Regions from separate parts of the Pseudoalteromonas sp. G5_S1_54_S4 genome, predicted to be linked through region 4. Evidence: predicted binding sites of a transcription regulator. Region 4 holds the regulator's gene; each other region holds the start of a gene.
What was found. Region 4 encodes LexA, which represses DNA repair genes until DNA is damaged. Its sites were predicted from a motif close to TACTGTATNNNNATACAGTA; they were not measured.
Positions count from the first base shown of each region.

Region 1: the regulator LexA is predicted to act here: its motif matches at 1,232-1,251, upstream of uvrD (DNA helicase II).
Region 2: the regulator LexA is predicted to act here: its motif matches at 1,228-1,247, upstream of ruvC (crossover junction endodeoxyribonuclease RuvC).
Region 3: the regulator LexA is predicted to act here: its motif matches at 1,393-1,412, upstream of ACTRWE_RS09860 (exonuclease domain-containing protein).

Region 1 covers NZ_JBQKUL010000014.1:69,005-71,213, forward strand. Annotated here, with positions in the region: gene ACTRWE_RS07770 (dUTP diphosphatase) at 1-242, opposite strand, end outside; gene ACTRWE_RS07775 (YacL family protein) at 295-663, opposite strand; gene ACTRWE_RS07780 (hypothetical protein) at 776-1,000, opposite strand; gene uvrD (DNA helicase II) at 1,316-2,209, shown strand, end outside.
Region 2 covers NZ_JBQKUL010000061.1:7,277-9,485, reverse strand. Annotated here, with positions in the region: gene ACTRWE_RS17185 (ABC transporter permease) at 1-1,164, shown strand, start outside; gene ruvC (crossover junction endodeoxyribonuclease RuvC) at 1,297-1,821, shown strand; gene ruvA (Holliday junction branch migration protein RuvA) at 1,824-2,209, shown strand, end outside.
Region 3 covers NZ_JBQKUL010000021.1:44,974-47,182, forward strand. Annotated here, with positions in the region: gene ACTRWE_RS09860 (exonuclease domain-containing protein) at 1-1,381, opposite strand, end outside; gene ACTRWE_RS09865 (sugar porter family MFS transporter) at 1,571-2,209, shown strand, end outside.
Region 4 covers NZ_JBQKUL010000003.1:65,885-68,093, reverse strand. Annotated here, with positions in the region: gene ACTRWE_RS02205 (hypothetical protein) at 1-303, shown strand, start outside; gene ACTRWE_RS02200 (PaaI family thioesterase) at 333-776, opposite strand; gene lexA (transcriptional repressor LexA) at 975-1,592, shown strand; gene coxB (cytochrome c oxidase subunit II) at 2,086-2,209, shown strand, end outside.

The DNA of each region.
Region 1 (2,209 bases), on a different contig from region 4:
CCGTCGATACGTAGCGATAAACCAAAATGAAAAATATCAACCAGCTCTAAAATTACTTGTTCAGTATCTGGCGTTTGTTTTTTCCACCATTTCCAACCGTAATGATCCAGCATTTCTGCACATTCAACCCAAATAGCTCTATACCACTCAAAGCCTTGACTAAACCATTGCTCATGTACTTTGGTATTCATGGCATTTTGCATTTCTAGCATAACAACTAGTTTGTTTAAATTCGCAGACATATTGGTTCCACTGTTGGATTTATAATTAGGGTAATAATACAGATAATATAACTTAACGACCAGCCGAAAACTCATGCCACGAGTTGATCAGGTCAACAAAGTCTTCAAAACCACAACCACTGCTTAAATCATTCTCTTCAAGCATGAGTTCATCATCTTGGTAGGCTAATATATCTTCGTTATCTTGATGCAGCGCATGCGCTTCAAATAACGCTTCATCTTTAGACAGAATTAGATCAATTTCTTGGCCTTTAAGTGTTACCGGCTCAAAGCTTGAACTCACAGAGCTAATAAGTGCCTGCACCATCGCCACTTTATCTTTACCTATTTCTTCATTTAACCAGCGGCCTATAATCGCGTGCTCGCTGCTAATTTTAATTCTTAACCCACTAATAGGATCGCGAATGAATTGGTATTCCATAACTTTATTCCAGTACTGCTAATACAACAGATTATAACCTAATCAGCTATGAATAATGAAAGCCAGATACAAAAATAGCGCCATAAGGCGCTATTTAGCATCATCAATTTAGCTAACCGCCTGAGCGATAGCGTGCAGCATCAATAATTGCCCATAAATGGAACACGGCACCGATTACGGCTGGAACAACTAAAAACCATAGCGCATAACCGCCAAAAACCAGAATTGCAAAAACAAGTGCCGCTAAAATACGGCCCTGCACCAACTGCCCTAAACCGGGGAAAAAAATATTACATAATGCTGCGATTACGTTACCGCCAGAACCTTGTTGAGACATACTAACCTCTGTAGTTTAATTAATTTTGTATTTGTACTTATTATTTATACTTACACACTTTATGCCAATTTATTAAAGCTTACAAATCATGTAGTTAAATTATTACGAATTTATCAGTTTAGTATTTTTTGCCAAAAATAGGTCAAATTAGCAATTTTAAATAGATATTTTAATTACTTGCTCAGTTTATACTGTTAACTATTCAACAACTTAAATACGTATTTTATAAATAGCTGTTTATAAAAACAGTATTTTATTTAGCCTAACAAAAACACCTGTTATACTGCTCTCATTATTGATTAAAAAGGCGTAACGATGGACGTTTCAGAATTACTCGATGGCTTAAATGATAAACAACGCGATGCCGTTGCAGCGCCATTACAAAACATGCTGGTATTAGCAGGAGCAGGTTCAGGTAAAACTCGAGTATTGGTTCATCGTATTGCCTGGTTAATGCAAGTAGAGCAAGCCTCTGCCTACAGTATTTTTGCGGTAACCTTTACTAATAAAGCCGCTAAAGAAATGCGCTCGCGGGTTGAAGAAACATTAAAAGCCCCTGTAGGCGGTATGTGGATTGGTACTTTCCATGGTTTATCGCACCGAATTTTGCGTGCACATCACCGTGAAGCAAAGTTACCAGAAGCCTTTCAAATTTTAGACTCTGACGATCAGCTTCGTATGATCAAACGCTTATTAAAATCGATGAATATTGATGATAAAAAATGGCCGGCAAAGCAGTTTGGTTGGTACATAAGCGCTAAAAAAGACGAAGCTCTACGCCCTAAAGATATTCAGGCATACGATATTAACGAGCAAATGATGCTGCGCGTTTACGCCGCCTATCAAGAAGCTTGTGATAGAGCGGGCCTAGTTGATTTTGCAGAAATATTACTACGTAGCTATGAGGTTCTTAAAAACAACCCAACCTTGCTGCGTCATTATCAGCAGCGCTTTGCGCACATGCTCGTAGACGAGTTTCAAGATACCAACACCATTCAGTATGCATGGTTAAAATTACTTGCGGGCGATACCAGCAGTATCATGATTGTAGGTGATGATGACCAAAGTATTTATGGTTGGCGTGGCGCAAAAATAGAAAACATTAAACGCTTTTTAACCGATTTTGACGCAGAGACGATTCGCCTTGAGCAAAATTACCGCTCGACTGCCACTATTCTTAAAGCCTCAAACGCGTTAATTCAAAATAAC
Region 2 (2,209 bases), on a different contig from region 4:
AAGCCAGGTAACAGCTGGTCGTTGGCTATTGCGTCTATTCAAAAGCGCGCCAACGTTAATGCGGTGCAGCTAATTAGTTTTTCGCTAGCGATTAAATTACTGTTGTTTTTAATTGTGCTAAAAAACGACATTATTTCGGATTGGCAGTCTCAGTTACCAAGCGATGCACCTAATGCCTTTTTGGTTAATATTACGCAAAATGAGCTGGATCCGGTAAATGAATACTTAGCACAAAAAGGCATTCAGGTGTCGGAGTTTTACCCGACTATTCGTGGTCGCGTAAATGCCGTCAACGGTGAAGCGGTTGCGCGTGAAGTGTCATTGCAAGATAACGAGAAAAAAGACGAAGAAGCCCGCTCAGGCATTGGCCGCGAGCTTAACTTAACTTGGCTTAACGAGGTCCCTTCGCAAAATGACATTATCGATGGTCAGTGGTTTGGCGATGACGCCGTTGCCGAGGCCTCACTGGAAGAGTCAATGATGCAGCGCCTCGATGTTAAACTAGGCGATACTCTTACATTTTTAATTGGTGCACAGTCGTTTGATGCTAAAATAACCAGTGTGCGAAAAGTAAATTGGGCCACCCTCAAGCCTAACTTTTTTATTATTTTAAGCCCAGATGTACTTAGCAGCTTTCCGGCCACCTATATTTCATCAGTACGTATTGAGCCTGAGCAAAAGCGCGATTTTAGCCAGCTATTGCGAGCATACCCTACTATTACAGCGATTGATGTAGACAACTTTGTTAAACAAATTCAATCGACTATTGAGCAAGTGTCGTTAGCTATTGGCTTTGTACTGGCTATTGTGGTGTTGTGTGGCGCGTTGGTACTTATATCGCAGGTGCAAGCAAGCTTAGGTGAGCGGATGCAAGAAATTGTGATACTGCGTACTTTGGGCGCTAAAAGCCGATTAATCAAAAATGCCACCTTGTATGAGTTTTTATTACTGGGCGGTTTAGCCGGACTGGTGGCTGCATTTTTCAGCGATATTGCGTTATTGATTGTTCAGCAGCAAATGTTTGATTTAGCGGGTAAGCTGCATCCTAATATTTGGATTATAGGCCCCGTTGCTGGCGGCGTGTTTGTAGCAGGGTTAGGCTATTTTATGATTGCCCGTACGCTTAAACAAAATACCCAAGGCTTAGTACGCGCATTGGCGTAAACTTTCCAGCCAAATAGCGTTTAAATGCCTACTTTTTAAGTAGGCATTTTTGTTTTTGCTTTGTACTGGTAATTTATACAGTGCTCTGGCATTATTAGCACTATTAATAAATAACAATAATGAGAGTGCTGTTTGGCCATAATTTTAGGGATCGATCCGGGCTCGCGTTTAACGGGTTACGGTGTGGTTGCGCATCAAGGTGCCAAGTTTACATACTTAGGCAGTGGCTGTATTAAATTAGCCGATCATGACTTTCCCACCCGACTTAAAATGATTTACCAGGGCATTACGCAACTTATAGAGCAATTTTCGCCTGAAACATTTGCTATAGAAAAAGTATTTATGGCGCATAACCCTGATTCTGCTTTAAAGCTAGGTCAAGCCCGTGGTGCTGCGATTGTCGGTGCCTCTATGGCCGACTTACCGGTTTTTGAATACTCAGCACGGCAAATAAAGCAAGCCGTTGTGGGTAACGGTGGGGCAGATAAATCGCAAGTTCAACATATGGTTAAAAACATACTTAAACTGCCAGGTACGCCGCAAGCCGATGCGGCGGATGCGCTTGCAATTGCAATTTGCCATGCCCACTCTGAACAAAATTTAATAAAACTAGCGGGTAGCGCAAGCAAAACCGTTAGAGGACGTCTAAGGAAATAACAATGATAGGTCGCTTAAACGGCGTGTTAGTTGAAAAACAGCCCCCAGAAATACTATTAGAAGTGAGCGGCGTTGGCTACGAAGTACAAATGCCAATGACCTGTTTTTACGATTTGCCTAAAGTAGGCGACAACGCCATTGTGTACACTCATTTTGTAGTACGCGAAGACGCACAGTTATTGTTTGGCTTTAATAATAAAACCGAACGTGCGTTATTTAGAGAGCTGTTAAAAGCCAATGGAGTAGGGCCTAAACTAGGCTTAGCTATTTTGTCGGGCATGTCGGCGCAGCAGTTTGTAAGTTGTGTAAATAATGAAGATGCCACTGCCTTGGTTAAACTACCAGGGGTGGGCAAAAAGACCGCAGAGCGCTTAGTGCTCGAAATGAA
Region 3 (2,209 bases), on a different contig from region 4:
GCCATCTAAATAAGCCATTTGGTTGCTCATAATACTTCGCTGCATAGTTACACACTAAACGCAGCAATTTTTGGGTACTATTACACGCAGCCAGCCGCGCTTCTATTTGTGAGGATTGATTTAAATAAAATGTATCTGTTTTTAAGGCTTGCGGGTAAATATCAAACTCATTGCAGGGTGGGGTTGGGGTTTCAATAAAAAGTTCCTGCCAAAAAACCAGCGCAAATAAGCTTTGCCACAAGGTATTCTCAGTATAAAAAACGTGTTTACCTTGGCGAGTGTAGTGATCACTTACACCTAACTCAACATCGCCACGGTAAAGTTCATCAACTTCTATAATACAGCGTGTACTGGCTAACATTTCACTAAGCCGTGAGCGTGTTTGCTTGTTAAATTTGCGCATTAAAAAGTCATCCGCAAAGTACAGTAACTCATCGGTGAGTGGATTTTCTATAATTTTCTCAAGTTGCGCCTTTACCCATTCTTTATTGCCTAAACGGTATTGCTCTCTTATTTGAATTTCTAGTGCGTGCGCATCGTCTTCGCAAGCATTAAGTACATCAAACGCAAGTGTTGGGTTAGTTGCTTTTAGTTGCTTATAAAGTATAACCAGTAACTTGTTTTTTAACTCTTGTGCAATAACCCCCAACGCTACTTCATTTATTAGCTGCTTTGCTAGTACCTCTCTTTCATTGTCATCTTTTGTATTTTTAAGCGTTAGTCGCAAACGGTTTAATGCATAGTTAGACTGCGCTTCCTCTATTGAATCAAAGCGCGACAAGCTTTCACTATGCTCTTGCCTAACAGGTGTTACGCCTAAATCTCGCAGTACAAATCGATTTTGATGATTAATATCGCCTGCACTGAGCCTGCCGATATATAAAAATTCAAAATACTCGTAATACTCTTCTCTATTATTTATCACGTACTGATTATATAAGTGTGCAAGACACTCTGGCTTAGATTCAAAGAATGAACTAGCTATTTCAACTAAGTTACTTTTAGCAGCGCTTTTTTTAAATAATGGTGGTTGTTCTTGCTTTTCTAGCAGCTCTATTAAGGCCGGTTTTGTTAGGTGACTTAGTAGTTGCCTATGATCTTTATTAGAGGGTTCTACAATTAACTTTGCCGCTTTTAATTTAAAAAGTGCTTGGTATGGCGAACTAATTTCTTCGTAGTTTAATGATTGGGTTTGAACTAAATAAGGCTTACGAGAATAAATGCGCGCCAACATACACTGGCTCTGCTCGTCGAGCGTATTTATTTTACTAATAAATGAAATATGCTTTTGCTCGAGTAAATGCATGCATTTCTCGCTCACAAACGTTAATAGCTCTCTAAAATGTGCCAAATAATATTTCGCTGGTAACTCTTTTTTCATAAAACCGCCCACACTGTATATAAAAACAGTATCTAGTATCTCGTTATTTTTATCAACCCAATAAATTTTTATGCATACGTATTACTATTGAAATATCTTTTTTAGCGTGATCACTCTGTGCTAAGGTTGCCAGCAAATTTAGTGCTACTTTAACTTCATTACACATAATAAAAATTAGGATTGAACAACATGACGACACAGCATGCAACTAAAGGTGAGCATAGCGCACAGACTAAGTGCTCGCTTTTATATGTTATTTTTATATCGGCCATTGCCGCTATTGGTGGCTTTTTATTTGGTTTCGATTCGGGCGTTATAAACGGCACCGTATCGGCATTAGGTAATACATTTAACTCAAGCAGTGTTGCAACTGGTTTTAATGTTGCATCTGTATTATTAGGTTGTGCGCTGGGGGCTTTAGCTGCTGGCCCATTAGCTGACAAATTTGGCCGTCGCGCTATTATGATTGTCACTGCCATTATATTTGCAGTCAGCGCTTTTGGCTCTGGGGTTGCCGATAGTTCTGCTGAGTTTATTTTTTACCGCTTATTTGGCGGATTAGGCATAGGGGCAGCCTCTGTTTTAGCACCTGCTTATATTGCAGAAGTAGCACCAGCAAGTTTACGTGGTCGTTTAGCGACATTACAACAACTCGCTATCGTACTTGGTTTATTCGCAGCCTTTTTAAGTAATTACCTAATTGCTAACGCCGCTGGCGGTGCCGAAGGTATTTTAATGTTAGATTTAGCCGCATGGCGCTGGATGTTTTGGGCTGAACTTGTTCCTGCAGGGTTATTTTTAATTGGCGTACTTTTTATTCCTGAGTCA
Region 4 (2,209 bases):
AAAAAGGTCGCAACTATTTTACATTATGATAAAGACGAATACCGTCAACTTGCTCGCATTGAGGTTGCAGGTGAAATAACCACGCCAGATAAAGCGATTAATCACTTGTGTGAGTTAATCGAGTCGTGTTCACGCAATGCATTAAAGCAATGGTTGAGTTGTTCACGCAGAACATTCGATATGGGTTTTGAGTCTGGCACTTCGCCAAAATGCTTTAACCAAGCCTTACATGCAGATACCTTGTTACGTATATCTGCAATTGGTGCAGGCGTAGAAATTACTATTTACCCTTTCGAAAAGTAATTTAATTTCAACCTTGGTTAATTGACTTACTAGCCTTTTCGCTCTACTACGGCTGCGGTCATACGTGATACGCAGCAAAGCTCATTGCGGCTATTGGTTATTTTAATATCCCAAACCGAGCTGCGCTTGCCGATATGATAAGCTCTCGCTGTGGCCGTTAATGTGCCATTGCGTGATGCCTTTAAATGACTTGCACTGATTTCTTGGCCAACACAATAAAATCGATTGAAATCAACCACAAAATTAGCGGCATAACTTGCTACTGTTTCAGCAAGCACCACATTTGCACCACCATGAACGATACCCATAGGGTTATGATGCTCTGGAATTGCCGGCATAGTTGCCACTAAGTAGTCATCACCAATTTCACTGATCTCTATTCCCATGGTTTTCATGAGTGTCCCTTGGCCTGTAATACCTTGATCTAATTGCTTACAAAACTCTAATGTAATCGGTTGATGCCAAATACTCATGCTAGCTCCTTGGATATGTAATTGAGAATTAAAATTTATTAATATGATAATGCGTTGCTAATAATTACATTTATCACCCTGCTTTTAAAGTAGGTTATTGTTTGATGATAACGGCATATAAGGCATTAATTTATATTTGCGATTTTTAAATAACTGTATATACTCACAGTTAATTGTACTGTATGGAAAACCAGTTGTATGCGACCATTAACGAAACGCCAAGCGCAAATACTCGAACTCATTAAAGTGTTTATTAAAGACACTGGTATGCCTCCTACACGTGCCGAAATTGCACAAACACTGGGTTTTAAAAGTGCGAATGCTGCAGAAGAACACTTAAAAGCACTGGCCAAAAAAGGTGTTATTAAAATGAAGCCAGGCGCGAGTCGGGGCATTCAGCTTGTTGAAGAAGAGGAGCCAGAGCAGTTGGGCTTGCCTTTAATTGGCAGGGTTGCTGCCGGTGAGCCAATATTGGCGCAACAGCATGTAGAAAGCCACTGTAAAATTGACCCTTTAATGTTTAAACCTGCGGCCGATTTTTTATTGCGTGTTAACGGTATGAGTATGAAAGACATTGGTATTATGGATGGTGATTTACTTGCTGTGCATAAAACCCAAGTTGCCGAAAATGGACAAGTTATTGTTGCCCGTGTTGACGACGATGTAACCGTGAAGCGTTTAGAAAAAGCGGGCAGAAAAGTACTCTTACATGCTGAAAATGATGAGTTTTCAGCTATTGAGGTCGATTTAGAAAATGAGTCGTTCAATATTGAAGGCTTAGCGGTAGGTGTTATTCGTAACGCTGACTGGATGTAGTATTAAAGCATAATTTAGCGCTTAATAGTGATTAGGCGCTGGGTTTGTTAGCAGCACAATGTCTAACTTATCAAATGTATGACTATATGTTGTTAAGTGCTTCTCCTATCATAAATAAAATCACTAAATGCTTTATAAATAAACAAATTTACTCTGCTTTTTTAAGTTAACAATTTTTTATATTTCTATCCTGTAATTTCAATACACCCCTTACTAAACCTGACTCTTAGATTAATTGCCTGACTAGTTGCTATTTTTTTAGCTGCGCATTTTAAAAAATACACCTTGTTTATTTTTCATACTCACCTTGCTTATTGTTTATTTTTTAACTAGTTATTAAAGAGCTGGAATAAAAATAACTCACAGCTTAGTCGTTTTGAGAACACACATTTACTAAATCCAGCACCCTTATAAAAAATAAAAATAACGAATAGGCGTTTAAGCCGTATGCCTCTTCGCTTTGCGTCAGCAATAGCATCAAAGGAGCCGTCACATGGGTAAGCTGAGTTCTTCCTTGTGGCTTATATTGTTTGTTTTTTCGCAGAATGTGCTTGCTAATAGCCAATATAATATGCGTAAAGGCGTAACCGATATAAGTAATAATGTATACCAACTGC